DNA from 4 places in the Providencia zhijiangensis genome. Region 2 is predicted to be linked to each of the others. Evidence: predicted binding sites of a transcription regulator. Region 2 holds the regulator's gene; each other region holds the start of a gene.

Region 1 (7,820 bases), 1.3 Mb from region 2:
TTTAGGGCAAATGCACAGTCTTTATAAACCTCGTCCGGGGCGAATCAAAGACTATATTGCTATTCCTAAGGCGAACGGCTACCAATCTCTCCACACCTCATTAATTGGGCCTCATGGGGTACCAGTCGAAGTACAAATTCGTACTGAAGATATGGACCAAATGGCTGAAATGGGTGTTGCTGCTCACTGGGCATATAAAGAACAAGGCGAATTGGGAACCACTGCTCAGGTGAAAGCCCAGCGTTGGATGCAAAGCTTGCTCGAACTCCAACAGAGTGCGGGAAGCTCATTTGAATTTATTGAAAGCGTAAAATCAGACCTCTTTCCTGATGAAATTTACGTTTTCACCCCCGAAGGTCGTATTGTCGAATTGCCGACAGGCGCGACCCCAGTGGACTTTGCGTATGCCGTGCATACTGACATCGGTCATGCCTGTGTGGGTGCGCGAGTTGATCGCCAACCTTACCCACTCTCCCAGTCACTTTCTAGCGGTCAAACGGTAGAAATTATTACGGCTCCAGGCGCTCGACCAAATGCAGCATGGTTGAACTTTGTCGTTAGCTCAAAAGCGCGTGCAAAAATCCGCCAGTTACTGAAGAATTTAAAACGCGAAGACTCCGTTAATTTAGGGCGTCGCCTACTCAATCATGCGCTAGGTGCAGGCACCAAAATCACGGATATACCTCGTGAAAGCATCGATGCCGAGTTAGCTCGCATGAAGCTCCACTCGATTGATGATTTACTTGCCGAAATTGGTTTAGGTAATGCTATGAGTGTTGTGGTGGCTCGCAACTTGCAAGGTAACCCTCAAAGTACTCAGCCGAGTGCCGTTGAAGAACCAGTGATTACGGAAAACCGTAATAAACTGTCCATCAAAGGGGCTGATGGTGTCTTAATCACCTTTGCAAAATGCTGCCGACCTATCCCGGGCGACCCAATTATTGCGCATATTAGCCCAGGTAAAGGATTGGTTATTCACCATGAATCTTGCCGCAATATCCGTGGTTATCAGAAAGAACCGGATAAATTTATGGCTGTCGAGTGGGATACCGAAACAGACACGGATTTTATCGCTGAAATTAAAGTCGATATGATAAACCATCAAGGTGCCCTTGCTAACTTGACCGCAGCTATCAATGATGCGAATTCAAGTATTCAAAGCATGAACACTGAAGAGAAAGATGGTCGTGTTTACTGTGCCTTTATTCGCTTGTCGATTAAAAACCGTATTCAGTTGGCTAACGTGATGCGTAAAATTCGTATCATGCCAGACGTTCTACGCGTCAGCCGTAACCGTAATTAGTCGATACCATTAAAAACACGAACTCTCACTATGAATGAACGCCGCTATCGCCGCATTTGCCAAATGATGGCGATGCGGCAGCCCGACCTAACACTCTGTCTTGAAGAAATTCATAAGCCTCATAATGTTTCTGCAATTGTGCGCAGTGCTGATGCTGTCGGGATCCATAAAATTCATGCCATTTGGCCAGACCAACAGGTTAAACTCTCTGTCTCTTCTGCGGCGGGAAGTAATAGTTGGGTAAAAGTCATTTCGCACCAGTCCACAGAAAGTGCCATTACTCAGATAAAATCCCAAGGTATGCAGGTTTTAGTGACGAATCTGTCAGATGCGGCTGTCGATTTTCGAGAAATTGATTATACCCGCCCAACCTGTATTATGGTGGGGCAAGAGAAAACGGGTATATCAGACAAGGCATTAGCCCTTGCAGATCAACATATTATCATCCCAATGGTTGGTATGGTGCAGTCACTCAATGTCTCTGTCGCCTCTGCGCTTATTTTGTATGAAGCCCAGCGTCAGCGCCAACTCGCAGGCATGTATGAGCGAGAAAATAGTCTATTATCTGAGCAAGAACAACAAGAATGGCTATTTGAAGGTGGCTATCCTGTACTGGCTGAAGTGGCTAAACGCAAAGGGCTTCCTCGCCCATTTATCAATCAGCAAGGTCAGATAGAAGCCGATGATGCTTGGTGGGCACAAATGCAGCTTTCTGAAAAAATGAAGAGAAAACAACTCAGTTAAGGAATCGACATGAACCGTGGTCTGCTTAATACCATTTCACTGACTTCACTTCATGGCATTGGTGCCAGCCAGTCAGAAAAAATGAGTAAAATCGGGTTGAACACAGTTCAGGACTTGCTTCTGCATTTTCCACTGCGTTATGAAGATCATACGCGTCTTTATCAGATTAAAGATTTGATGCCCGGCACAACAGCCACTATCACCGGTCACGTTCTACAAACCAAAGTCGTCTTTGGGCGCAAAAGAATGATGACCTGCCTGATCAGTGATGGCACTGGCAACCTCACACTTCGTTTTTTCAATTTCTCTGCCGCGATGAAAAACAGTTTAGCCGAAGGCCGCCAAGTGACTGCCTACGGGGAAGTGCGTCGTGGTAATACCGGGCCTGAAATCATTCACCCTGAATACAAAGTCTCTCAAGAAACAGATAATATCGCCCTTCAAGAGAACCTAACGCCAGTTTATCCGACAACCGAAGGTGTCCGCCAAGCCACATTGCGTAAAGTGATGGAACAAGCGCTAGCCATGCTAGAAAGTGGTAATATTCAAGAATTACTGCCTGAAGAGTTCAGCCGTAGTCTAATTAGCCTCCCTGATGCCATCCGACTGTTACACACTCCGCCACCGGATGTTTCGTTAGATGAGTTGGAAAAGGGGCATCACCCAGCTCAAAAGCGTTTGATCCTTGAAGAGTTATTGGCTCACCATTTAAGTATGCTCGCCATTCGGGCGGGTAATGAGCGGCTCTATGCCGAGCCACTGGTATCTTCAGGGAAATTTAAAGCGCCTTTACTTGCAAATTTACCGTTCTCACCAACTAACGCGCAAAAACGCGTCGTGGCTGAAATCGAAACTGATTTACAAAAAAATGCCCCCATGATGCGTTTGATCCAAGGGGATGTCGGTTCCGGTAAAACTCTTGTGGCTGCATTAGCCGCACTGTGCGCCATTGAAAATGGTAAACAAGTTGCCTTAATGGCACCGACTGAAATTCTTGCAGAACAGCACGCGAACACCTTTAAGCAGTGGTTTGAACCTCTAGGTATCAAAGTAGGCTGGTTAGCGGGTAAGCAAAAAGGTAAAGCGCGCCAGCAACAACAAGATGCCATCGCGAGTGGTGAAGTCTCGATGGTCGTCGGTACCCATGCAATCTTCCAAGAGCAAGTGAGCTTTCACTCTTTAGGGTTAGTCATCATTGATGAACAACACCGCTTTGGTGTTCACCAGCGGCTCGCTCTGCGTGAGAAAGGTGAACAACAAGGATTTCATCCACATCAATTAATCATGACCGCCACGCCAATCCCACGCACGCTGGCGATGACTGCCTATGCCGATCTCGATACTTCCGTGATTGATGAGCTTCCACCAGGAAGAACCCCAGTCACTACAGTAGCGATTCCAGATACCCGACGTAGTGATATTGTCGAGCGCGTTCGACAAGCCTGTTTAGAGGAAGGACGACAAGCTTATTGGGTGTGTACATTGATTGATGACTCAGAGGTGCTCGAAGCTCAAGCAGCCCAAGTTACCAGCGAAGAGCTGGCGCTGGCACTACCTGAACTCAAAGTGGGGTTGATACACGGTCGCATGAAACCCGCCGAAAAACAGAGCATCATGGCAGCATTTAAGAATAACGAGATCCAGTTACTTGTTGCTACCACCGTTATCGAAGTGGGGGTGGATGTTCCGAACGCAAGTCTGATGATAATTGATAACCCCGAGCGGCTTGGACTAGCACAATTACACCAACTACGAGGGCGAGTTGGTCGTGGCTCTGTCGCGTCTCACTGTGTGCTACTTTATAAAACGCCGCTCACTCACACCGCTAAACAGCGCTTACAAGTTTTACGAGATAGCAACGATGGCTTTGTCATTGCTCAAAAAGATTTAGAAATTCGAGGCCCCGGAGAGCTGCTAGGTACAAGGCAGACAGGAAATGCGGATTTTAAAGTGGCGGATTTGCTACGAGATCAATATATGTTGCCAGAAGTGCAACGGTTAGCACGCCATATCCAGCAAAACTACCCTGAACACGCCCAGAAGATTATTGAACGCTGGCTCCCAGAGCGCGAACAATATAGCCACGCTTAAATTTTTTCCTACCTTAAAATGAAAATTGCCGTGAACACATCCATGTCCACGGCAATACCTGCTTTATTTATACATTTAGTTATATATGTTTGTATTTACTTCAATACTTGTTCTGCACTAGCCGCCAATCGTTGGGAAAACCGGCAACCATAAGTAGAACTTAATCACTAACGCATTCACAATATCGATAAAGAATGCCCCTACCATTGGCACGACTAAGAATGCGAGGTGGGATGGACCAAATTTATCAGTTACCGCTTGCATGTTAGCGATAGCGGTTGGTGTTGCCCCTAAACCGAAACCACAGTGACCCGCCGCTAAAATGGCAGCATCATAGTTTTTGCCCATCACACGGAAGGTAACAAAAATCGCATACCCCGCCATAACGCAAGCTTGAACGCCGAGAATCACTAACATTGGGATTGCCAAAGACGCCAATTCCCACAGTTTTAAGCTCATTAATGCCATGGCTAAGAATAAGGATAGGCTGACGTTACCCATGACAGAAACCGCGCGGTCGAATACTCGGTAAAAACCAAGTAAAGATAGGCTGTTACTCAAGATAACACCGACGAACAATACGCAAACAAACTTAGGCAATGCAAATGCGGTGCCTGATAGTAGCCCAGCAATCCAGCTTCCTGCTAGCAAACAGATAGCAATCAACGCAATAGTTTCAATCAACACCATCGAGTTGATCATGCGGTTGGATTGTGGCTTCTCAAATGCGGTTGGAACATCTTTGTCCTCATCCGCGGTGCCAGGTGTTGGGATATTGCGAATTAAGAAACGTGCAACAGGGCCACCAATCAGTCCCCCAAGTACTAAACCAAAGGTTGCACAAGCCATTGCAACTTCAGTTGCACTCTTGAAGCCATAGTCTTCAGTAAAGATTTTACCCCAAGCGGCACCTGTACCATGTCCACCAGATAAAGTGATTGAACCGGCCAATAGCCCCATCAGAGGGTCTAAACCTAATAATTTCGCAAGTGCGATACCGACTGTATTTTGAACCAGCAATAAACCGACAACGACAAAAATGAAGATTAACAATGCTTTACCGCCAGCTTTTAAGCTCGCTAAGTTAGCATTCAAACCAATGGTCGCAAAGAATGCGAGCATCATCGGTTCTTGCAGTGATAAGTCGAAGGAGAGGCTCCAATCAAATACTTGCTTAACCACTAACAGGGTAAAAGCAACTAATAATCCCCCCGCAACGGGTTCGGGGATAGTGTATTTTTCAAGAAATGAAACTGACTTTACCAGTTTACGTCCGAGTAATAGCACGAGCGTGGCTGCCACCAGAGTGCCGTAGACATCGAGATGATACATTTACGTACCTCGTCTGTTGTTAATATTATTTAAAACTAATTAGACGTTATTTTTTTCCTTAAAACGCCAAAAGCAGGTGCAGGGATTAGAAAAAAAAATCGCGATAAATACAAGTTAAAACATATAAAAATGTGACACTCATAATTTTAATTGATACTTTCTTTTATTTTGCGCAAACGATTGCTTTTTGTATAATTCTCTTTAAAATGCGCTTTTTGCTAGTGGAACAGGAATAATGAACGCAACGGCATCTGAAGAACAAAATGTTGAAAAAACAGTACAAAATCAAAGCGAACTGATATATCGCCTTGAAGATAGACCGCCTTTACCTCAGGCGTTGTTTGCTGCTGGACAGCATCTATTGGCAATGTTTGTCGCGGTTATTACACCCGCAATGCTTATTTGCCAAGCACTTGGGCTACCGGCTCACGATACCCAGCGCATTATCAGCATGTCATTGTTTGCTTCGGGAATTGCTTCCTTAATTCAGATCCGTGCATGGGGGCCTGTTGGTTCCGGATTACTTTCCATTCAAGGCACCAGTTTCAACTTTGTTGCACCGCTGATTATGGGGGGCGTTGCACTTAAACAAGGTGGAGCCGATATTCCATCCATGATGGCGGCGCTATTCGGCACATTAATGGTCGCTGCGCTGACCGAAGTTATCCTGTCTCGCTTCTTGCATTTAGCTCGTCGAGTTATCACTCCGCTGGTTTCTGGTGTAGTGGTCATGATCATTGGTTTATCACTGATTCAAGTCGGTTTAACCTCAATCGGTGGGGGTTACAGTGCGCTTGCCGATAACACATTTGGTTCCCCTGATAACCTCATTCTTGCCGGCATTGTGTTAGCCGTCATTATCCTGTTAACGCGCCAGAAAAATCCGTATTTGCGCGTCGCATCATTAGTGATTGCAATGGCGGTAGGCTACCTTGCTGCTTGGTGGATGAATATGCTGCCAACTGCGCAAGCCAGTGATGCCAATCAATCTCTGATTACAGTTCCTGAACCTTTTTATTATGGTCTCTCTTTTGATTGGAATTTACTCATTCCACTGATCCTGATTTTTATGGTGACCTCGCTAGAGACTATTGGTGACATCACTGCAACGTCGGATGTCTCTGAGCAGCCAGTGCGTGGCCCTCTGTATATGAAACGCATCAAAGGTGGCGTATTAGCAAATGGCTTAAACTCTATGGTTTCCGCGGTATTTAATACTTTTCCTAACTCCTGTTTTGGTCAGAACAATGGCGTCATTCAATTAACGGGTGTTGCTAGCCGCTACGTGGGTTACTTAGTGGCGTTGATGTTAGTGCTACTGGGTCTGTTCCCTGCGGTGGCGGGTTTTGTGCAACAAATTCCTGAACCTGTTCTGGGTGGTGCAACCATTGTGATGTTCGGCACAATTGCGGCATCTGGTGTGCGTATCGTTTCTCGTGAGCCACTCAACCGCCGTGCAATTATGATCATTGCATTGTCTCTAGCTGTAGGAATGGGGGTTTCTCAACAACCACTGATCCTGCAATTTGCGCCTGACTGGCTGAAAACACTGTTTTCATCCGGTATTGCGGCAGGTGGTTTAACAGCGATTGTGCTGAACTTGATTTTCCCTCACGAAAAATAGTTCCCTTCACCGCCGCAAGAGTTGAACACGCCGGCGGTTCTTCTGTATGCTATCCTTGAGTTGCCGATATATTAAACATATCGGCAATTTATATTTTTATCTGATTAATAAGGGAGCAGACAAACGTGAAAGGGTTACTGAGGTTTTTCGGCTATATTTTTCTGCTTCTTTTGATTGTATTTCTTGCTTGTTATATTGCCTTACAAACCCGATGGGGAGCAGGTTACGCCAGCCAACTTCTGAGTAAATTTACGCCTTACGATATTAACGTCGGCATTATGGGACATCAGTTCTCAGAGCCGGGTAAATTTATTTTCCAAGACATTAAGATTGAATCAAGCAACAAGCAGCTAGAATTAGACGCTCGGCAAATTGTGGTTGATGTTAATTGGCGGCATATTTTCAGCGGCGAAACCATTCAACGTTTAACCATCACTCAAGGTGACTTATCGGCAAACTTTACCGATAACACATCGCCGCTACCACTTTCTGCGAAAGTCCTGCAATTTGAAAATAGCCAGATTCAATTAACTCAAGGCAAGAATACCGTTCAAGTTGCAGGGTTTACTGGAGGTATAACCCCATGGAAACCGACAACTGAAAATCCATTTGGTTACGGTGATTTTCGCTTTACCACCAGCCAGTTAATCTTGAATTCCCTCCCTTTTAGAAATGTTGCGATCACGGGAAAATTACAAGAAAAAGTGACGGACTTTAGCCAAATCA
Region 2 (7,820 bases):
CCTTATTCTATCTCTTTTATGTAATCAATCCAACATAGTTATAGATAAGAATAATAAAACAGCAGATTAGTATAGAAACCGTTTAAATGTTTTGTGATGGCAGCATAAATATAACCACTCAAATAAGATAGATCTCTGAAAATTCTTAGGTAAACTGAGTTTATTAATTCACTGCACTGAGAGTCATTATGTTTACAGGCATTGTTCAAGGAACCGCTCCAATTATCTCAATCACGGAAAGAGCTAATTTCCGTACTCATGTCATGAAATTCACGCCGGAATTATTAGTGGGTTTAGAAACCGGTGCATCCGTTGCGCATAACGGTTGCTGTTTAACCGTGACTAAAATTGAGGGGGAGAACGTTAGCTTTGATTTAATCAAAGAGACATTGCGCCTCACTAATTTAGGTGAGTTAAAAGAAGGGGACGTGGTTAATATTGAGCGTGCTGCTAAATATGGTGATGAAATTGGCGGACATGTGGTTTCGGGTCATATCGTGACCACCGCAGAAATTAGCAAGATTTTCACCTCTGAAGATAATCATCAAGTTTGGCTCTCTATTTATGATAAAACCTTGATGAAATATATCTTACATAAGGGATTTGTGGCGATTGACGGAATTAGCTTAACGGTCGGTGATGTTATCAATAACCGTTTCTGTGTGCATCTGATCCCAGAAACATTGGCGAGAACCACTCTAGGAAGCAAACGACTCGGTCATAAAGTCAACATTGAGATTGACCCACAGACTCAAGCTATTGTTGATACTGTTGAGCGTGTTTTGCATCAGAAAGAACAAGAAATGTTATTGAAGCAGAAACAAGAGAGTGAAGACTCAGTAGACAGCGAAAAATCATCAATCTAGTTTTGAGAAGGTTATGGCTCTGTGCAGAGCTATAACCTGTTGAATCGGTAGGTAATAAATTCACCGGAATATTCTATTACTTCTCACTAAAATTGACCGAAAAAATGGCATTGTCACGTTCAATTGCGTCAACAAGTTGTTTGAAATGAGCGCTTTTTTGATACATTTCTAATGCTTGTGCATTTTCCCACTCTTCAAACACAATGTAGCCATTTTCTTTTGCCATCAGATCATACTGCAAACATCCTTTTTCCATCCGGCTGCGTTTGGCAATTTCGCGAACGATTTTTTTCGTTAAATACCCATCCTTTTTTTCGGTAGTGATTTGGGCATATACAACAATACTCATACCATTCTCCTTATGTACTCAGAACTATCTTAATGGAGACTTTGTTTTTGTATTGTAAAAAAGCGAATAATTTGACTTTAAAAATGCCGACGGTGTCATGGTAAAGTAACGCTTAAAATCGCGATAAAAGTGGGATTGGTCATAATAACCCGTTTCAAACCATCGATAAGTATCTTGTTCTTTCACCATGGTTTTCATCACTTGCTCTAAGCGACAATTGATCTGGTACCGTTTTGGTGTGATCCCAAATTCTTTTAACAACTCTTTTTGAACTAAGCGCGCACTGTAGCCAATGTCATCGGCAATTTCGGTAATTTTTTTATTTGGATTGCGATAAAGAGAGTCCAGAACGTGATCGATAAAATGTGCCTTTTTCGCTGCCTTAGTGACATAAAAGCACTCATGCAACTCTTTGAATGAAGAGTTAGCCAATGATTTAAACCAATTATTGCTCCATATTTGGCTAAGCGGAGTAGGGATATCCGTATAATTTAACGTGCGTTGGGGAAGTAAAAAACGTAAGGCATCGTGGCGAATACGTAGAACCATCACGCTGGCATTATTCGGGATAGCCGTAAATATATTGACTCTGGGGATGATTAGCTGAAATGGATTGACGGATGTATGCTCGTGAGTCGACATACTGATATTTTCAGTCGAAACCCATATTTCAGCTCCTGTGCCTGGGAAGATCTTAATAGCATCAGTAAATTTCTTGATAATCAAAACTGAACTAACAAATTCTTTTAATTCATCAGGAGGATAATACTGTTTCAGCATGGCTCTTCAAAACGTCATAATTGAATATGCTAATAATAGCGTGTTATAGATAAAAAATTAACTCTATAAAATACGTATTAACTAAAATAAAAAAGTCAGCCACGTTATCAATAATGGTAACGTGGCTGATTATTATGAAGCTAAAAAATAACGTTAACTAACGATTAGTCATGTTGATACTCAGTGTGCTTAATCGCATTATTTGATTTGCTGGCACAACGCTGCATGAAATAGCCTATAATCATTGGGATCACCGTAAATGCCATCACGCCAGTCGTGGCGAGTAACGGGTCAAAGGTGAGCGCAGAGACTAATAAGCTGGCTAAGAAACATAACCCTAATTGTAAGGCATTTTGTAATGCAGCGGCCTTACCACTGGCGGATGGGAATGTGTTAAGGGCTTTGGCTACGGCAATTGGGTATGATGCGCCATTCATGGCGGCCATAAAGCAGAATGGTACTAAAATCATAGTTAATGTTGGCTGAGTATAAATCGCCATCACAAATAATATAATCATGCTAACGGCATAACCGGCTAGCAGGATTGGGAACAACGTTTCAGCACGCACTTTAGCTAATACGAAGCGGCAGCCGTATCCTCCGACAATAAATGCCAGTGTTTGAGGGATATAACTTAGGCCGATATCCGAAGGGTTAAAACCCATATTGCGTAGAATAAACGGCGAACCCGTTAGCCATGCAAAAAAGCCAGCGCTACATGCTGCGTATACAAGCACGTTACCACTGAAAACAGGGGAGCTTAACAAGGTAGCAAAGGAAATTTTGGTTTGTGTCTGGTTTTCTTCTGCGATGACTTTCGGCGCCACTTTTTTTAGCATCAAAGTCGGTAGCAGGAGTAAAACGCCTACCATCATCAGCACGATGAAGATAAATTCCCAGTTTTTGTGCTCAAGCACCCAAGCACCTAAAAGAGGCGCTAATGCTGGAGAAAGTGCCACTAAAGGCATGATAGAGGCAAATACTTTTTGGGTATCAGCTTCGTTATAGCGGTCGATAACGAGGGCTTGCCATAAAACTGCAGCAGAACAAACACCAACGGCCTGTAAGAATCGAAGGATTAATAACTGAGTGGCATCGGTGACCCAAATCATAGCCAAGCAACTAACAATAAATAGGGAAAGCCCTACAATGAGAATAGGTTTGCGTCCTAATTTATCTGAAAGGGGGCCCCATAGTAGCTGGGCAAAAGCAAAGCCAGCTAGAAAGATACTTAATGAGGCGCTGATAGCACCTTCAGTCGTATTTAAGGTTGTTTGCATTGAACCAAAGGCAGGCAGATACATATCGATGGCTAAAAACCCCAGCATGCTTAGGCCGGCAAGGTAAATCAAAAATCCAGAGGAGTTTTTTGTCGCAGTATTTGTCATAGTTTTGCTTAATCTGTATTTAAAATAATGTTAATAGTTATCTTATTGTATAGGCTATTTTTTTACGTTGTGAAACGGTAATATTTGGACTCTGCTATCAAATAATTTGAAAGGAAAGAAAATGTGGTCAGCTCATGCACTTGAAGTCATAGACGCAGTTGCTCGAACGGGAAGCTTTAGTGGTGCTGCGGATGAGTTGCATCGAGTCCCTTCAGCGATCAGTTACACAGTAAAGCAAGTCGAAGAATGGTTGGCGGTTCCGCTATTCGAGCGCCGTCACCGTGATGTGGTATTGACGGAAGCAGGAGTTATCTTTATTAAAGAAAGTCGAAGTGTTATCAAAAAAATGATTGATACTCGACATCAATGCCAACAAGTCGCCAATGGGTGGCGTGGGCAGTTCAGTATTGCCGTTGATTGCATCGTAAAACCGCAGCGTACGGAACAGCTGATTTTGGATTTTTATCGTCATTTTCCTGATATCGAACTGTATATCCACCCTGAAGTGTTTAATGGGGTTTGGGATGCATTAGCGGATGGGCGTGTGGATGTGGCGATTGGAGCGACCCGTGCTTCACCCATTGGAGAGCGCTATAGTTTCCGCGACATGGGCTTTATGTCATGGCGTTGTGTTGCGAGCCCCACTCACCCATTAGCGAAAATTCAGGGCAAACTGACGGATGACCAAATGCGTGAATATCCAAGTTTGTGCTTAGAAGATACCTCAAGAAGCTTACCGAAAAGAGATACTTGGGCGCTGGACAACCAACGACGCTTAGTTGTGCCTTACTGGGAAAGTGGTTTAGCGTGTTTGGCAAATGGTCTGTGTGTGGGGATGGTTCCAGAGCACCGTGCAGCACCTTTGTGTGCAGAAGGTAAGTTAGTTGAGCTGGAATTAGCGCAGCCGTTTCCTGAAAGCCCTTGCTGCTTAACATGGGTTGAGAATGATACATCTCCAGCGCTGAGATGGCTTCTTGACTATCTTGGTGATAGCGAAACTCTCAACGCGGAGTGGTTTGCGAGCTAATGTGCTGAGATAGACTTAGCGGCGATAATCAATAAATGGACCATCAGCCACGGAACGGCGCTCAACTAAACGCGGGTGAACTTCAATCGTTTGTGCATCTTCGCGTTTATTCACAATACGATCGAGCAACATCGCAAACGCCATTTGTCCTAAACGCTCTTTTGGTTGGTGGATTGTGGTTAATGCAGGCGTGAAATAGCGCGCATTACGCACGTTATCATAACCAATGATGGAAATGTCTTGAGGGACGCGTAATCCCATCTCGTCAGCTGCACAGATTGCTCCCATCGCCATGATATCTCCACCACAGAAGACAGCCGTTGGGCGGTGTTTGTTACTGAGGATCTGCATCATCGCTTTATAGCCTGATTCTGGCTCGAAATCCCCTTGAACAATCCATTCATCTTTCAACGTGACTTTGGCTTCTTCCATGGCTTTTTGGAAGCCGGTTAAACGCCCAATGCCTGTATTTCTTTCAAGGGAGCCAGGGATCACACCAATTTCACGATGACCACGGTCAATAAGATAACGACCTGCTAAATAACCACCGTGGAAAGAGTTATCAATAATACTGTCAGTGAAATCTCCGCGAGAGGTACCCCAGTCCATGACGACCATTGGAATATTTCGGTAATCTTCCAACATACCAATCAAGGTGTCAGGGTATTCTGAACACATCACAAGTAGCCCATCGACACGTTTTTGTGCCAACATTTGCAAGTACGCTTTTTGCTTACCTAAGTTATTGTGAGAGTTACATAAAATTAGAGTATAGCCTTTCTCATAGCAACTATTCTCGACAGACTCGATCACTTCTGCGAAATAGGGGGCTTCACTTGATGTTGCCAACAGGCCAATTGATTTGGTGTGGTTGACTTTTAAACTACGTGCAACCGCACTCGGAGAATAATTGAGCTCTTTGATGGCGGCCCAAACGGCTGTTTTTGTATCATCAGCGACAAAACGCGTCTTGTTGATAACATGGGAGACGGTTGTGGTAGAGACGCCCGCACGTTTCGCCACATCTTTAATTGTTGCCATGAGAAGAAAAAACTCCTAACCAAAACTTGGTCTCTAAAATAATTCTAGTTAAATAATTACCTGCATATTGATGCATAGTACCTTTGCTGGCAATAATTTAGCGATTTGTTGTCGATTTTGTCTGATCTAGCGCAAAAACGAAAGAAATAATTGATGTTATAACATGTGATATAGACACTGGTTTTACGTTTTTGTGCATGTATACTGAAATAACCTTTTTATTTTATGGTTATTTGATAATTCAATTTCTTTATATGAGAGGGTCTCATGGATACAGATTTTAAATATGGATTGCTAGCTGCGCTTGGCTCTTTAGCTGTAATTATTTTGTTTGCTGTGCACATTTTCTGATTTCATTTCCATCCTATCTAATAAGGATGAGAAATAATTAAGGGCGAGTATTATACTCGCCCTTAGTCATTTTAGATCTGAACTAAAATTAAGCCAGATTTTCTTCAACAAATTTCCAGTTAACCAGCGCCCAGAAGTTTTCTAAGTATTTTGGACGTGCGTTACGGTAGTCGATGTAGTAAGCGTGTTCCCAGATATCAACAGTCAAAACTGGCTTGTCGTCACCAGAAATTGGTGTTGCCGCGTTAGACGTGTTAACGATAGCCAGGCTGCCATCTGCTTTCTTCACTAACCAAGTCCAACCTGCACCGAAGTTTTTAACTGCGGCATCAGTGAATTGCTCTTTAAACTGAGCAAATGAACCGAATGCTTTGTTGATAGCTTCTGCAACTTTACCTGTTGGTTCACCGCCTGCGTTTGGAGCCAAGCAGTGCCAGTAGAAAGTGTGGTTCCAAACTTGAGCCGCGTTATTGAATACGCCAGCTTCAGAAGTTTTGATGATTTCTTCTAAAGACAGACCTTCAAATTTGGTGCCTTTGATCAGGTTGTTCAGGTTAACAACATAGGTGTTGTGGTGCTTACCGTAGTGGTATTCTAGGGTTTCAGCAGAGATATGAGGTTCTAAAGCATCTTTAGCATAAGGTAGAGCTGGTAATTCAAAAGACATTGCGTACTCCTTGATTGCTTTTATTCAGTGTTTAGGGTGTTTGCTCGTAAAATGAGCGAAATTAAATGTACTGCTATTAATTAATCTACTTCTAGTATAGTGACGTCGAGCTGTAGTTAGCTATTGCGAGCATCGTAAGTTATGTATTTATCATAACAGAATACAGGTTACAGTAAGAAAAAACCTGTTCCATGATGCTATTTATGCCTTAATTGTTAGTAAGTTGCATAATTATTATTCCACTGCATGTCATTATTTTCATTGAAGAGCAGGGAAATACATCAAGTGTTATTAATTTGCTAATATATTAACAAATAACTCCCATGATTACACGGCAAAAACGCCCATCGTGAATTTTTTATAGTAAAAAGAAAACGTTGCTATTTGCTTTTCACCTTTTGAGTACAGCAAATAGGAGTGCTATAGTATTCACCTTATAAAACTGGCATATTGTATGAAACAATCACGGAACAATTTGCGATGTTTTGACTATGCCGGCGATTACACCGGTCAATGTGTTCTGTCTAATGAGTTGCCTTGCAAATGATTCAAAGTGGCTCAGTGACTGCAAAATCAGCACCCACGTTTTAGGATATAAAATGACAACTATCGAAAAAATTGAGCGCCAAGTTAAAGAAAATCCAATTTTATTATACATGAAAGGCTCTCCAAAACTGCCTAGCTGCGGTTTTTCTGCTCAAGCTGTTCAAGCTCTGTCTTCTTGCGGTGAGCGTTTTGCTTACGTTGATATTTTACAAAACCCAGACATTCGTGCAGAGCTGCCAAAATATGCTAATTGGCCAACCTTCCCACAGTTATGGGTTGATGGCGAGTTAGTCGGCGGTTGTGACATTATCGTTGAGATGTTCCAACGCGGCGAATTACAAGCTCTGATCAAAGAAACTGCGGACAAATACCGTCCAGCAGATGAAACCATCACTGAGTAATCAAATGGTTGAATAAGCTTTCCTGCTTATATTGATGAAAACCGTATTAGCGTAAAACTAATACGGTTTTTTTGTATTTAGGGGGCGAGATTATTGAGGCTCGCTAGGCAGTGGCCATCCGCCTAATTTTTTCCATTTATTGACTAATTCGCAAAATAATAGTGCGGTACGGTTAGTATCGTATAGGGCACCGTGGGCTTGCTTGCCATCAAATGGAATACCTGCGGTGACACACGCTTTCGCAAGAATGGTTTGTCCAAAGACTAATCCGCTCAGTGCTGCAGTATCAAAGGTTGCGAATGGATGGAAAGGGTTGCGTTTTAACCCTGAACGCTCTGCCGCATTCATAACAAAGCTGTGATCAAAATTTGCGTTATGAGCTACCATGATCGCGCGATTGCAAT
Region 3 (7,820 bases), 1.2 Mb from region 2:
GATAAAGCGTGTGCGGAAGGCGCAACAAACAAAGAAAATTGCTTTAGCAATTTAGCCAAATTTAAACGTGTTTATCGTATTGAGTTTTCGGATAAAAATGTAGGTGGTGCAGTGGATAAGCAAGCCTATATTGACCTGATGAGCATCCAAGATCCTAATAATCTAGCCAGAAAACCGCTAAATGATGGGGTATTTACCTTCCCATTCTTCACGATTGAAAACGTGGATGTGGTGGATGATGAACATATTATTGTCGGTAACGATAATAACTACCCATTCTCTTCCAGTCGTGAACCCAATCAAGCGGATGATAATGAATTTATCTTGCTGAAAGTACCAGAGTTATTGAAGTAATGCGTAATCGGTTATACCGGTAAGAAGTAGAACGTGTAAATGGATCCTTGTTTTTCCCTTGGTTTGATATTTGCTCGGGTTATCCCCGAGCATTTTTCTTTTTGTGGGCTAATCTTTTTTTACTTCTAAAGCAGGGGGCTTCATCATCAACGTAAAAAAGAGAATGACAATGACAGGGGCGGCGATGGTTAAAAATGCAGGGGTAAAACTACCCGTAATATCTTTAATTGCCCCTGCGATAAATGGCGCTAAACAGGCAATTGTTGAGATTAAATTGACGACGGAGAACAACTCTAAATAAGGTCCGCGCCCAAAATAATTGGACAGTAAAACACTGGACGCTAAGAAGGTCATGCCGTAGCCGACACCCACACAAATCACGAACAAAATCAGCCAGAACCATGATGTGGAGATACTTAGTGCCACGACGCCAAGCACCATGATAATTAGGCTACCGATCAATAAACGTTTCGGCTCCAGCCATTCACCCGCTGCGCCGCCTAAGAAGCGCGAAAATGCATTCACAAACGCCATGGTACTCAGCAAAGAAACCGCGATAGTCATGCCAAATCCACGCTCTTCAATGTGTGCTACGGCAAAACTGTTCACAGTGATCCCGCACCATAGGAAAGAGGTATACGTCGCAGCAATTAAATAGAATTGCCAAGTGCGTAATGCGCGGCGAACGGTCCAAACTTCAGCGGTACGATAAATAGGCTTATTCGCGTGACTGACTTGTTTTTGCATTACTTTCTTGGCGTGGTCTTGTTCTTTTTTTCCTTCACGTAATGCCAAGATAGTGATGATGGTGACGATGCTAAGATAAACTGCACACAATACCCAGTGCATCCGCCAAGAGCCTAATTGATTCGATGCGTAGAAGTAAATCCAAGGACCGGCAACGCCGCCTAATCCGCCAATTGTGAAATACAATCCAAATGCCAGAGATTGTTTTTCAAATAGGCGAGAAAGTACATAGGTGCCCGGAACGGTCGCTAATAGTGTAAACCCGATGCCAATCAAGGCAGTGCCTAAGAAATAGGTGCTGATAGCTTCGGTGGAATAGAGGCTATAGAAGCCAGAGCAGAACACCAGCATCCCTAAAAGCAGCGTGAGACGAACACCGACTTTACGTATTAGCAATGAGGGTAGAAAGCTCGCTAAACCGCAGGTTAACCCGAGTAAAGTAAAACCAAAGCCTGCCTCAGTCCAACTCCATTTTAATTCGCCGATCATGCTCGGTAATACTACGCCTAATGAGGTGAAGGTGGTGGCGGTAGCAAGGAAGTAAACCAGCCCGAGGAGAATAAGAATTGACCATTGGTATAACGGACTAAATGGTGAGGCTTGTGTTTCTGGCATATGTACTCCAGTGGTGCCCTAGTGAGTTAGTCATCACTCACAAGTAATCACTATAAAAGTAGGGCAAAAATAGCACAATGCCCGAAATATTACTCTCGGGCACGAATAGCGCTATTTTCCCTATTTTTGGCGAGAGTACCAGCCTAATTTTGTTTTTGCCCACTCAATGCCACTTTTATACTCATTTGGCAGCATTGGGATCAAACTATCGAGGGTATTTTCGAGTTGATGAACATCACTATGAGTCAGATTTAAGTGACCCACTTTACGCACTGGGCGCACTTCTTTCTCATACCAATGTAAATGGACTAAAGGTAGATTTAACCATTCTTGGTTAACATCAGTGCCAATTAAATTGACCATTACTGCAGGGCTGAAAACTTCAGGCGTTGGCATCGGTAAATTTAAAATCGCGCGTAAGTGAAGCTCAAATTGGCTAATGGAAGCGCCGTTTTGTGTCCAATGTCCACTATTATGAACGCGAGGGGCGATTTCGTTGATCAGCAGTTTATCGCTAACCACAAAACATTCCATTGCCATCACACCGACATACCCTAACTCATCCATCACGGCACTGAGCATCGCCTGTGCTTGTTGTTGCTGGGCAGGGTTTGCATCAGGGAAAGCGACGCTGGTGCGTAAAATTCCTTCTTGGTGAAGATTATGGGTGATTGGGTAGAATACGGATTCGCCGGATTGACTACGAGCACCAATCACGGAGACTTCAGCATCAAATGGGATCCCTTGCTCTACGATACATTCACCGTAAATTTCTGCTGGGAGGTTTTGCTCGTCACCGGGGCGAACACGCCATTGGCCGCGGCCATCGTAGCCACCCGTTCTGCGCTTGACGATTAAAAAATCACCCAGAGTGGCAAATAATTCAGGCCATTGGTCTGGTGATTCTAATCGTGCCCAAGGCGCTGTCGATAAATTTAACGAGTCGAACAGGCTTTTTTGTGGGAAGCGGTCAGCTAACCGAGGAAAAATATCACGGTTAATAAATGCATTATGACGTGCTAACTCTTTGGTTAATGGGGTTTCAGGCCAGCGCTCAATTTCAGCAGTGATCACACTTTGCTGATAAGGAACGGCTTCAGGCTCGGCATCTAACCCAACCGGAAAGACAGAAATACCCAGCGGTTCGCCTGCTTGGCGCAACATGCGACCTAATTGACCGTTACCAAGGACACAAACCGGTTTCATTACGCTTCCCTCGGATCTGGGTTATTTAATACGTCGTTAGTTTGTGCTTCACGCCATGCGGATAAGCGATTGAATAGTTCGCTGTCATGAGTGGCTAAAATTTGTGCGGCTAGCAGAGCGGCGTTAGCTGAGCCTGCTTTCCCAATAGCAAGTGTGCCAACGGGAATGCCTTTTGGCATTTGAACGATAGAATACAGGCTATCGACACCACTTAATGCCGCGCTCTGTACAGGGACACCAAGGACGGGAACCAGCGTTTTGGCGGCTAACATTCCTGGTAAATGGGCTGCACCACCGGCACCTGCGATGATCACATCAAAACCGTTCTGTTTGGCATTTTCAGCAAAAGAAAACAGTTTGTCTGGCGTGCGGTGTGCAGAAACAATCTCAACATGGAAAGGCAGTTGCAGTTCGGTCAGCACGTCAGCAGCATGCTGCATGGTTGTCCAATCACTTTTAGAACCCATAACAATGGCGATTTTTGCCGCAGATTGAGCAGGAACTTGGGCAGTCATTTGGTGTGATCCCTGTATTGAAAAATATCACCCTGAGGGTGGGAATGTGAATTGCCCCGATCATATCACGGTAATTGGACAAGGAAAACGTTTGCGTGATTATAAAGTAAGCAAACGGTCGTACTGACGACCAACAATTTACCTAGGTGTCTTTATCAAGATAGGAATGCTAAAAAGGAAACTATGTTAAAAAGGAAAGAAAATAAGCTCAATGCCGTTTTCGTTGATCACAAAGGCGGAACCTTCGCTGTGCCATGCGCCTAAAACTCCACGAAAATGAAGTTGACCACCGATATTAATTTCGTGGATAGCAGGGCGATGCGTATGTCCGTGGATCATCCATTGTGCTTGGTGGCGATTTAAGGCATCAATCACCGCGTCAGAATTGACGTCCATAATGGCTTCGGATTTCATACTGCTGGCATATTGGCTATTGCGACGCATTTTTTGCGCAATACGGCGGCGAATAAAGAGCGGTAGAAGTAAAAATACCCGTTGGATCCAAGGAGTATGGACTTTTTTACGGTAGTTTTGATAAGCGGCATCGTCGGTGCATAACGTATCGCCGTGCATAATTAAAATACGCTTATCATAAAGTTCAAGTAAAGTTTCTTGGGGCAAAATGGTCATGCCACACTGCTTTGCATAACGTTGACCCAATAAAAAATCGCGATTGCCATGAATGAAATAACAAGGAATTCCACGTTCACTCAGCTGTTTTAAGGCTTGAGCGATTTGATGATGCAAGGGGGTATTATCATCGTCGCCAATCCAATAATTGAAAAAATCACCGAGGATATACAGGCTGTCGGCGTGGATGGCTTGCTGTTCAATAAATGCAAGAAAACCGGCGGTGATCGCCGGTTCATCTTCACTTAAATGCAAGTCTGCAATGATATAAGTGGACATAAATTCAGGGATTACTCACTGACAGTCACTTTTTCAATCACTACGTCTTCGCGAGGTACGTCTTGGTGGAAACCACTGCGACCTGTGGAAACGCCTTTGATTTTGTCAACAACGTCCATGCCTTCAACCACTTCAGCAAATACACAGTAACCCCAACCATCTGGGCGCTCTGAACGGAAGTTTAAGAAGTCATTGTCAGCGACGTTGATGAAGAATTGTGCTGTTGCTGAGTGTGGATCGTTAGTACGAGCCATTGCTAATGTACCGCGGCTGTTTTTCAGTCCGTTATTAGCTTCGTTCTTGATAGGCGCTTTAGTGTCTTTTTGGTTCATGCCCGGCTCAAAACCACCGCCTTGGATCATGAAGCCGTTAATAACACGGTGGAAAATGGTATTATTGTAGAAACCTTCACGGCAGTAGGTTAAAAAGTTTTCGACAGTAACGGGTGCTTTGTCTGCGAAAGTTTTGATAACGATGTCACCGTGATTGGTATGAAATGTAACCATAATAGCTATCCTGAATAATTGTTTTTTATGCGCTAACTTGCGAAAGCGTTGAGATCAGCAAGTTTATATCACAGATAAAACCTGACTTGAAGCGACAGTGTGTTTGCAAAATAGGTTATCCCATAACAGTGACCTAATAAATCAGGCGATAAAGTCAGGTGCTAACCTTGCTTTCTTCGGGTGATCGCGATTCAATACCGTGCTATTTTCGTAAGGTTGAATCTGGATATTTTATCCTCAACATCGCGATAATCTGATGTATGATAGATATACACGTACTAATAAAATGGAAATAAAAAGATGCTGCAGATTTTCAATACACTGAGTCGTCAAAAAGAAGAATTTAAACCCATCCATGCTGGAAAGATTGGGATGTACGTGTGTGGCATCACCATTTACGATTTGTGTCATATTGGTCACGGTCGTACCTTTGTGGCTTTCGATGCAATTAGCCGCTATTTACGCTATTTAGGTTATGACCTGAATTATGTGCGTAACGTGACGGATATTGATGACAAAATCATTAAACGTGCCGCTGAAAATAATGAAAGCGTGGAAGAGTTAACCACGCGCATGTTAGCGGAAATGCACAAAGATTTTGATGCATTAAATATCCTACGTCCAGACAGCGAACCGCGTGCTACTCGCCATATTCATGAAATCATTGAGCTAACCGAAAGCTTGATTGAGCGCGGTCATGCTTATGTTGCAGATAATGGCGATGTGATGTTTGAAGTCAAAACTGATCCAAATTACGGCTTATTATCTCGCCAAGATTTAGACCAGCTTCAAGCGGGTGCCCGTGTTGAAGTGGCTGATGTAAAACGTAATCCAATGGACTTCGTGTTATGGAAAATGTCCAAAGAGGGTGAACCAAGCTGGGAATCACCGTGGGGATTAGGTCGTCCAGGTTGGCATATTGAATGTTCGGCAATGAACAGCAAAACATTAGGCAACCATTTTGATATTCATGGCGGCGGTTCAGATTTAATGTTCCCGCACCATGAAAATGAAATTGCACAATCTACTTGTGCCCATGATGGCCCGTACGTTAATTACTGGATGCACTCCGGTATGGTGATGGTTGATAGAGAGAAAATGTCTAAATCTCTCAACAACTTCTTTACCATCCGTGATGTATTAGAGTACTACGATGCAGAAACCGTACGTTATTTCCTGCTTTCGGGTCACTATCGTAGCCAATTGAACTATACCGAAGAGAACTTAAAGCAAGCCCGCACCGCGTTAGAGCGTCTGTATACCGCGCTGCGTGGTACGGATAAATCGGCTGCACCAGCAGGCGGTGAAGTGTATAAGAGCCGTTTCTGTGAAGCGATGAATGACGACTTCAATACACCAGAAGCTTATTCGGCATTGTTTGATATGGCGCGTGAATTAAACCGCTTGAAAACTGAAAACATGGATGCAGCAAACGGTATGGCGGCTCAATTACGTGAGCTGGCAAAAGTGCTGGGTCTGTTAGAGCAAGATCCTGAAACCTTCCTGCAAGGTGGCGCACAAGGCGAAGATGACGCGGAAGTCGCAAAAATCGAAGCACTGATTAAACAGCGTAACGATGCGCGTCAAAGTAAGGATTGGGCGCTGGCGGATCAGGCACGCGATGCTTTAACAGCGATGGGAATTGTGTTGGAGGATTCGTCTGCTGGCACGACGTGGCGTCGCAAATAATATTCGTCATATTTCGCGCTGTGGCGTTGTTGGCGTCACTCGGCTACTCGGGTCACATACTTATGTATGCTCCCCGAGATATCCTTGCTAGCCGCCTAGCCACAACACGAACTATTTAGAATATTACTCTTTCTCGAACTTTGCGTAATACCTGTTTGCTACAATTCGAGTAATTTAGAGAATTTAGGTTGACCAAGTTAGTCAGGTTAATCAGGTTAACAAATAAGAATAAGGCCCACTAAAAATGATCTATTTTTGGTGGCTTTTTTTATGGGTATTGCGGCTAAATTTGCAAGAGAGGATGAGGGTTATTGGCGATACTGTTGAGTGAAATATTAACAGTGGAATTTAACATTGGGTCACCGAAATGGTGAATTCACTCACAATGAAAACATAGATAAGGATAAATATGTTTCCAATAAACGCTAATCGACTAACCGTATCTCAATCGACAGAATTTCCTGCATCATCAACTGCAAGCCATTTCCCTAAGCGTATTCATTCTATCCAAAATATCTCCGAACTTAGCCCTCACTTGTCTGAAGCAAAATCCGTCAAAAAAAATAGGCTAAAGTTGAAATTAAATATAGAAGCCGCTACCCAAGTTTCGGTATTCGATAAATTGACTGAAAAAACGCAGTTATTGCTGAATGAAAAAAACATTGAATACGATACGGAGAATAGAGGGCAGCGATATCCCAATATTGGTAGTGCGAAACACACGCAAATATCAATACGGAGTGTCGATAAATCCATTGTGCCTCTCGCAGCTAATCGACTACAAATTAATGGGGAAAATTTAGCTATTCGCTGCCAATACCCCAAAGATAATGCTCAAGCCATTGAAAATCATCTATCTATGCTCATGGCAAATAAGACTCCGATATTAGTTGTCTTAGCATCAAAGCAAGAGATCCACGGTTCTGTTTTTCAAAAAGATAAGCTGCCACCTTACTTTATGAGTAATCAAAAATATGGCGCCATTGAAGTTACCACTAAGCGAGAAAAAAAAGACTATAAAGTAGAACCTAAACAAATCAATGTAGGAGAAAAATCATTAGAGTTTAGCCAATATAAAATGGATATTTTTAATGGCTATAAAAAGCATTCAATCCCTGTGATCCACGTGACTAATTGGGATGATGGTGGAACGGTGTCAACCGAGGAATTAATTAAATTAAACCGGATTATTGGAACAATTAATGAAGGCAGCTTATTTGAACTCTATAAAAATCAAGGAGTAGAAATAGAAGGAAAAAATAAACCACTTCCCGTTATT
Region 4 (7,820 bases), 1.3 Mb from region 2:
GAAGGATTTAATCCACTTTTTAGATATTAATATGCAAGTGGCCGACGTGGCGAAACCGTGGCAAGAAGCGGTGGAAGATACACATGCTGGCGTGTATATGACGGATTCGTTTGTGCAAGATTTGATGTGGGAAAGTTACCCGTGGCCAGTTTCACTCGCCCAGTTACAACAGGGTAACCGTGATGATATGGCACTGAAACCGCAAAAAGTGGACGCCATTCAGCCACCAATGCCACCAGAATCCCGCTCGCTGTATAACAAAACTGGCTCCACCGGCGGATTCGCCACCTACGCGGTATTTATCCCCGAGGAAAAAATCGCCGTGGTGCTGCTCTCCAACCAGTGGTACCCAATCCCTGAGCGCATCAACACCGCCTACCAGCTAATCGAAAAAGTGAAACACTAACCCAGTGAAATATGCAGAATGTGGAATGTTCTAAATAACTATATGGCGAAAAGTTAATACTCAAAATAGTCATATGCCAAGCATCCAATGTTCTAAATAATTCAAGTTGTGGCTAGGCGTCAAACGAGGTTATCTCGGGGAGCATACAAAAGTATGTGACCCGAGTGACCGAGAGCAGACAACAAAGCCACGGCGTGAAGTATGACGAACATTTAGATGACGCGAGAAAATTGGTGTAATCTCATTTGACTTCGTAGGTACACATCAAAACACATACACACATTACGAATCAACAAACGCCCGCGTGGCGTGACTTTTATCCCTTTCTCACTGACTTCCACCAGCCCATCTTCTGCCATTGGTTTGAGCAGTTCTAGGTCTTCTTTGAAATAGGTTTTGAAGTCAATTGGGTAGAGCGCTTCAATTTGCGCAAAGTTCAATTGGAAGTTGCAGATCAATGTTTTGATCACATCGCGGCGCAGGCAGTCGTCGTCGGTTAACACCAAGCCACGCCATAGGGCATGCCCCTTTTCTTCCACTTGTGCGTAGTAAGTTTTTAAATCTTTCTGATTTTGAGCGTAGTTATCGCCGAGCATACTTATTGCCGATACCCCTAACCCTAATAAATCGCAATCCCCTTGGGTGGTATAACCTTGGAAATTACGATGTAAAATCCCTTCTCGCTGTGCCACTGCCAGTTCATCTTCCGGGCGAGCAAAGTGATCCATCCCGATAAATTGATAACCGCCGTATGTCAGCGTTGCGATAGTATCTTGCAAAATATCCAGTTTTTGCTCTGCTGTTGGCAGGTCTTCATCTTTGATTTTACGCTGCGCCGCAAACAGATTCGGTAAGTGGGCATAGTTGAAAACACTTAAACGATCAGGCGCAAGCTCCGCCACTTTTTTCAATGTAAACGCGAAGCTTTCAGGAGTCTGTTTTGGTAAACCGTAAATCAGGTCGATACTGGTTGAAGTGAAGCCAGTCTCTTTGGCGCGTTTAATGAGCGCAAAAATAAACTCTTCATCTTGCTCGCGGTTGACCAGAACTTGCACTTCTTTATTAAAGTCTTGAACGCCCATGCTTAGGCGATTAAAGCCTTCACTGCGCAGATGGTCAATCATGTCGAGCTCGATTTCGCGGGGATCGACTTCAATGGACATCTCCGCATCCGGCGCAAAATGAAAATGTTTTTTCAGCAAGCCAACTAAATGACTCACTTGCGCCTTGTCTAGATACGTTGGTGTACCGCCGCCCCAATGCATTTGGGTGACAGTGCGGTTTTTGAGTAATGCAGCACGCTGGATAATTTCTTTTTCAATGACTTGTAGATACTCATCCGCTTTATGCTTTTGGCGAGTGACAAGTTTATTACAGCCGCAGAAATAGCACAGTTTGTGGCAAAACGGGATATGCACATACAGAGACAAAGGACGGTCAGGATAACGCTGGGTTGCCTCAATAAAAGCCTGTTCGTTGTAGTCTTGATTAAACTCTAAGGCTGTTGGATAAGAGGTATAACGCGGGCCTGAATAGTTATATTTCTGGATGAGAGAGAGATCCCAAACAATATTTTGCTCTGACATTGATATTCCTTAATTGACCACAAGCTCGAAAGCATCACTGTTAATTATATCTCTTTAGATTATTTTTTAGCGATTTATGTAAAGAGTCTATACCGCAAAGATTATAGCGATGTTAGAAAATACAGATCCGATGCAACATCAAAGAAAAGGAAGATAGGCGAGAAATTAAGCAGAATTCCTCCCGCTTAGCACGGGAGGAATGAATAGAGAGGAAATTATTTACTTTTTAAGATGCGCATAATGTCATCAAATTTCTCTTCTTCCTCTTCATCACCGTCTTCGTCTGCATATTCGATACCGAGGAGATTCATCAGTTCATCGATGCGATCTAAGCAGGTATCAACATATTGTTGCTCTTGCGCAGTGATGGTTTCGCCATCTTCCAGACGTGCCAGAATCGCATCTAAGCGATCGTTGCTTTCCAACATTTCCAGCTCTTTTTCTGGGGTCAGTTTTTCTTTAGCAACAGGCTGCTCTTTGACCACAGGGCGTGCAGTCGGTTTGTTATCTTCGACAATCAGCGCAACTGGTTTTTTACTGCCAATGCGTGGGTCAGCCTGAACATTCTGTCCATTTTTTTGACCATTCGAAGAGCCGTCTTGGTTACGACTACCAGACTTATGCCCGCGATGTTTTTTCTCGCGTTTACGCTCACGGCCTTCTGCGTTGAGCTCTTCTTTTGTCTTACGGTATTTTTTCTTCGGTTTCGCGGTCGGTTTTTTCGGTGAATTCATGGTTTGCTACCTTGATAAAATCAGTTTCTGCGGCGGAATCTAGCAGGATCCCTTAAGCAGCGAAAGCACTACTTTGCAATTTAGGTGAATTTTATCTCACTTTGCATTCGCAACAGTACTTTAATGATTATACCTTAAATAATTTGAGTTGCATGCAAGCAACAAAAAGGGAAACTGGTTGAAGGGTCTTGAACTAAAAATAGAGAGTCACCTTGAGAAATATTCTAACTAATTCAAGTTGCTATATTTTCCAATGCTCTAAATAGTTTGTGCTGTAGCAAGGCGGCAAGAGTTGCTAATCCCTAGGAGCATACATAAGTATGTGACTAGGGTTAGCAACCGAAGCCAACACCGCTACAGTGCAAAATATGACGAGCATTCGAGCATATTAGGCGTCGATCCAGATCATCTTTAACAAGAACATCGCTGCGACAAGGATCACACACAGACCCAGATCACGCCAGCGCCCTGTACCAATCTTCATCGCACAGTACGCAATAAACCCTAGCGCAATACCTTCTGTAATCGAGAAGCTAAATGGCATCATGACCGCAGTAATAAACGCGGGAACGGATTCCGTTAAGTCATCCCATTTCACGCGCGTTAAGCTTGAAGTCATCAGAACGCCAACATAAATCAGCGCGCCTGCGGTTGCATAAGCAGGAACCATGCCTGCCAGCGGAGAGATAAACATCGTCAACAGGAATAACACACCGACGACAATCGCGGTTAAACCTGTACGACCGCCCACCGATACCCCTGAAGAACTTTCGATATACGCCGTTACGGACGAAGTCCCCATTGCGGAACCGGCTACCGAGCTTAAGCTATCCACATACAGTGCTTGTTTCATGCGAGGAAAAGTCCCGCGCTCATTGGTAATGCCGGCTTTGTCGGTTACCCCAATCATGGTGCCCGAGGAGTCAAACAAGTTTACCAACATAAAGGCAAAGATAACCCCAGAAAGTGCCAGATCCAGCGAGCCTGCAAAATCCACTTGGCCAACAACACTGGTAATGCTTGGTGGCATTGAGAAAATGCCCGTATATTTCACATCACCCAGCGCTAAGCCAATCAGCGTCGTCACGACGATAGACACCAATACTGCCGCATGAATATTACGCGCCGCTAAAATGGCAATAATGAAAAAGCCTAATGCCCCTAACCACACATTATGGTGAGTTAAGTTACCAATCGAGACTAAGGTATCTGGATTTGCGACGATAATACCGGAGTTTTTCAGTCCCATCATGGCGATAAACAGACCGATACCGCTGGTGATCCCCACACGTAAACTCAGAGGAATATTGGCGATGATCCAGTAACGAATACGGAATAACGTCAGAATAAATAAGCCCACTGCGCCCCAGAATACCGCACCCATAGCGACTTGCCATGAATAACCCATCGCCCCAACGACCACAAAGGCAAAGAAAGCGTTTAGCCCCATCGCAGGTGCAACGGCGATAGGTAAGTTAGCCAGTAAGCCCATTAAAATACTGCCGATGGCTGCGATTAAACAGGTAGTTACGAATACCGCTTTGATATCCATGCCAGCGACGGACAAAATTTGTGGGTTAACGAAAACGATATATACCATCGTCAGGAAGGTGGTGAACCCTGCAACAAGCTCTGTTCTTGCGGTGGTACCGTGTTCTTGTAATTTAAACACACGCTGAAACAGACCCTGCGATTGCGAGGAGCCAGATGATTGATTAGTCATTAAAATGCGCCTTGTCGAAATGTCATGCCCTAGATTGCCAATAGATGCGTGGTGGGCACGAAAAAAAGTTTTTTTCGGCTCATGGTACAACTAAACGATCCAAAAGAAAACGATTGCGTCATTTTAAATAAGTCACATATTCTAACTGACTGATACTGTAAATGAATATCGAGAGAGACATGGCGGTTGTCATACCGCCATTGCGGAATTTCGCCGCCTTTATGCAATTAAGAAAGCGCAATCAGCTTTTGACGGCGCCAAAACAGCCAACCACGTTTTGCTGAACGGCTGCGCACTGCACTTTTATCACTGAGTCTTTTCGCCACTTGATTGGCAATAATTTCTACTGACAGGCACATCACAAAGTAGATAAATGCCACAAACAGGAACACTTCCAGCGGATAAATCATTTCACGGTTATTCACCTGTGTGGCTAAGAATGACAGCTCCGCCACTCCTACAATATACGCCAGAGAGGTATCTTTAATTAACGCAACCCATTGGTTAATAAAGGAAGGCACCATCATGCGTAAGGCTTGAGGTAACACCACATTCCATAACACTTGCCAGCGGTTAAACCCTAAAGATAATCCCGCATTCCATTGCCCTTGACCGATAGCTAAAATTCCCGCTTTCACGCCATGTGCTAAATAGGCTGAAGTGATCAACGCCAGTGCACATACTACCGCCGCAACGCCTGGAATTTCGGTTCCGAAGACAATCGGCAATAAAAAGTAAGTCCAAAAAATCAACATAATGACGGGAATGGCACGGAAAAACCCTAAAACAGCGGCAAAAAGGTTCATCCAGAAACCACGTAGCATCGCCAGCGCAATACCGCCCAATGTGCCGAGGACAATAGATGTGGCGCCAGCCAATATGCTCATAATTAGTGTTAAAGCGGCTCCTTCCAATGGTCCATCAGGGTAAGCCCCAAATAGCAAATATTGCCAGTTATCCGTAATGACTGAAAAATCCATCTTATACCCCCTGAGCCAACTGACGCTGTTGTCGCCACTGACCCCAGCCTTCCATTACGGCGATGATTGCGATGTACAGTACTGTCGCCAAACCAAATGCAGCAAATGTTTGTAATGATTGACTATCCACTTGGCGTGATACATAAGAGAGCTCCGCTACCCCGATCGCCATGGTTAATGATGAGTTTTTGACGACGTTCATGTATTGCCCTAACAGTGGCGGTAACGCGATTTTTACGGCTTGCGGTAAAATCACTAAACGCATGGACTGCCATGAAGTCAGTCCTAAAGCGAGAGCCGCTTGTTTCTGCCCTTGGCGCACTCCTCGGATACCTGAGCGCACTTCTTCCGCAATGAAAGGTACGGTGTATAGCGTCAAACCAACAAATCCCGCCAAAAACTCAAAGGATGGCCAGCTTAATGTTATCCCTAAAAATTCAATTTCATGAGGCGTATTCAGCCATTCCATCGCTGATTCAGGGAGGATCTCTCCCGAGGCGAAGTACCAGAAAAACAGTTGCACCAGTAGTGGCGTATTACGGAAAATCGAAATATAAACGGTCACAAACCAGCGTAGTGGTGCAATTTGACTGTCTCTTGCTGAAGCAGCAATAAAACCTAATAGCGTGGCAGCGATGATTGTACAAACCGAGATCCAGACTGTGAGCAAAAAGCCATAGCCAAACCACTCAAGGTATTGTGGTGCTAGTAGATGCGCAGACCAGAAGTCACCGCTGAAAAATTTGTCGAACATATTTCGCCTCGCTATAACTGACAACCCCTGCAACATGGCAGGGGCGTTTACTCTCACTAAACTTCATCACTAACTTAAGATTTAGGCTGTTCGCTCAATGGGGCAAATTTGAATTCACCACGTGGTTGTGCCGCCTTGGTGTCTGGACCAAACCAACGGTTGTAAATCTCGTTCGCTTTGCCTTCTTTCTCCAGTTTCAGCAAGGTGGCGTTTACGTTCTCAATTAAACGTGTTTCCCCTTTGCTCGCGCCTAACGCTTGGTACTCTTTAGTTAAGCTAAACGGTGAAATTTCAAAGTCTGCTTTCACTTTTTCTGGCAAATTACCTAGCAAGCCCACCAGCTTCGCATCATCTTGGGTAATCGCTTGAACGTTGCCATTACGCAGCGCAGCAAAGGCTTGGGGAGTGTCATCATAAGAAATCACTTTGGTATTTGGGAAACGTTCACGTAGAGTCACTTCCTGCACGGTGCCTTTATCTGCACCAATACGCAGTGGGGCGATATCTTCAGGGGTTTTCAGTACGCCTTTACGAGCGATAAATTTTTGCCCTGTTGCAAAGTCAGGAATGGAGAAATCCACCTGTTTTGCACGTTCGTCTGTAATTGTGAAGTTGGCACCAATCAGATCAACTTTGCCGGATGTTAGCAGTGGAATGCGGTTAGCCGGGTTGGTTGGACGCAGCTCTAATTTCACGCCAAGATCATCCGCAATCGCTTGAGCGATATCGATATCATAGCCGGCGAGTTTTTTGGTTTTAGGATCAATAAATCCGAATGGGGGATTACTGTCAAAAACAGAAATGCGGATCACTCCCGCTTGTTTAATATCATCTAATTTATCTGCGCTAGCGACATTCGCTGTCAGCGCCAGACCTGCAACTAAAAGTGCGGAAGTAAGAAAACGTGCTTTCATTGAATGCCCCTAACGGTAAATTTGCGTAAATTGACCATCACAAGCTATCAACTATTTCTTAGCACTTGAAATAATATTAAATAATATATTTATATCAATTTGGAATATGAATGAGCATAAAAAAAGGGGCGAAAATCCATCGGAGCGACCCCTAAAATGTTGCAGATTAAGACTCTTATCGAGCAAGAAGAAAATGAAGAAGATGAACACTGAGGTGCGGACACCCCAGTGGTTTAACAGTTACTCTTTGTTGCTGTCTTTCGAGCTAGTCAGCATTTTTTCAAGGCTGTCTCCACCCACATGGCGGAAATCTTGCCCTTTAACATAGTAGAAAATAAATTCACAAATGTTCTGGCAACGGTCACCGATACGCTCAATGGAGCGAGCACAGAACAGCGCAGTTAAGACGCTTGGAATGGTACGCGGATCTTCCATCATGTACGTCATTAACTGACGAACAATCCCTTCGTACTCTTGGTCTACCTTTTCATCTTCACGATAAATACGAATAGCTTCTTCCAAGTCCATGCGCGCAAAAGCATCCAGCACGTCATGCAGCATTTGCACGGTATGGCGACCTAATGACTCCAAGCTCACCAATAATGGCTGGTGCTGCTGAGAGAATTTTTCCAGTGCGGTTTGGCAGATTTTATCCGCAACGTCACCGATTCTTTCCAGTTCAGCGATGGTTTTTGAGATTGCCATAATCAAACGCAAGTCGCT

Evidence for each region. The regulator PurR, encoded in region 2, represses purine synthesis genes. The targets are predictions, from matches to a motif close to CANGCAAACGTTTGCNTG.
Region 1: gltS (sodium/glutamate symporter) is a predicted target of PurR. The motif match lies at 5,640-5,657, and genes of this name have one in related genera.
Region 3: purE (5-(carboxyamino)imidazole ribonucleotide mutase) is a predicted target of PurR. The motif match lies at 3,518-3,535, and genes of this name have one in related genera.
Region 4: QS795_RS01000 (NCS2 family permease) is a predicted target of PurR. The motif match lies at 4,552-4,569, and genes of this name have one in related genera.

Annotation. Positions count from the first base shown of each region.
Region 1 is NZ_CP135990.1:249,278-257,097, reverse strand. Features, by position in the region: gene spoT (bifunctional GTP diphosphokinase/guanosine-3',5'-bis pyrophosphate 3'-pyrophosphohydrolase) at 1-1,303, shown strand, start outside; gene trmH (tRNA (guanosine(18)-2'-O)-methyltransferase TrmH) at 1,334-2,047, shown strand; gene recG (ATP-dependent DNA helicase RecG) at 2,057-4,138, shown strand; gene gltS (sodium/glutamate symporter) at 4,256-5,470, opposite strand; gene QS795_RS01145 (uracil-xanthine permease family protein) at 5,706-7,094, shown strand; gene QS795_RS01140 (AsmA family protein) at 7,220-7,820, shown strand, end outside.
Region 2 is NZ_CP135990.1:1,563,014-1,570,833, forward strand. Features, by position in the region: gene QS795_RS07100 (riboflavin synthase subunit alpha) at 189-866, shown strand; gene QS795_RS07105 (putative quinol monooxygenase) at 943-1,215, opposite strand; gene QS795_RS07110 (helix-turn-helix transcriptional regulator) at 1,240-1,995, opposite strand; gene punC (purine nucleoside transporter PunC) at 2,160-3,383, opposite strand; gene punR (DNA-binding transcriptional activator PunR) at 3,505-4,410, shown strand; gene purR (HTH-type transcriptional repressor PurR) at 4,426-5,451, opposite strand; gene cydH (cytochrome bd-I oxidase subunit CydH) at 5,719-5,802, shown strand; gene sodB (superoxide dismutase [Fe]) at 5,891-6,469, opposite strand; gene QS795_RS07135 (Grx4 family monothiol glutaredoxin) at 7,069-7,416, shown strand; gene rnt (ribonuclease T) at 7,507-7,820, opposite strand, start outside.
Region 3 is NZ_CP135990.1:2,799,232-2,807,051, reverse strand. Features, by position in the region: gene QS795_RS12885 (esterase-like activity of phytase family protein) at 1-354, shown strand, start outside; gene QS795_RS12880 (MFS transporter) at 463-1,716, opposite strand; gene purK (5-(carboxyamino)imidazole ribonucleotide synthase) at 1,837-2,922, opposite strand; gene purE (5-(carboxyamino)imidazole ribonucleotide mutase) at 2,922-3,437, opposite strand; gene lpxH (UDP-2,3-diacylglucosamine diphosphatase) at 3,624-4,346, opposite strand; gene ppiB (peptidylprolyl isomerase B) at 4,358-4,852, opposite strand; gene cysS (cysteine--tRNA ligase) at 5,153-6,541, shown strand; gene QS795_RS12850 (protein-tyrosine phosphatase family protein) at 6,951-7,820, shown strand, end outside.
Region 4 is NZ_CP135990.1:215,302-223,121, reverse strand. Features, by position in the region: gene ampC (class C beta-lactamase) at 1-406, shown strand, start outside; gene hemN (oxygen-independent coproporphyrinogen III oxidase) at 619-1,992, opposite strand; gene yihI (Der GTPase-activating protein YihI) at 2,208-2,726, opposite strand; gene QS795_RS01000 (NCS2 family permease) at 3,115-4,449, opposite strand; gene QS795_RS00995 (amino acid ABC transporter permease) at 4,677-5,429, opposite strand; gene QS795_RS00990 (amino acid ABC transporter permease) at 5,431-6,183, opposite strand; gene QS795_RS00985 (ABC transporter substrate-binding protein) at 6,258-7,097, opposite strand; gene phoU (phosphate signaling complex protein PhoU) at 7,338-7,820, opposite strand, start outside.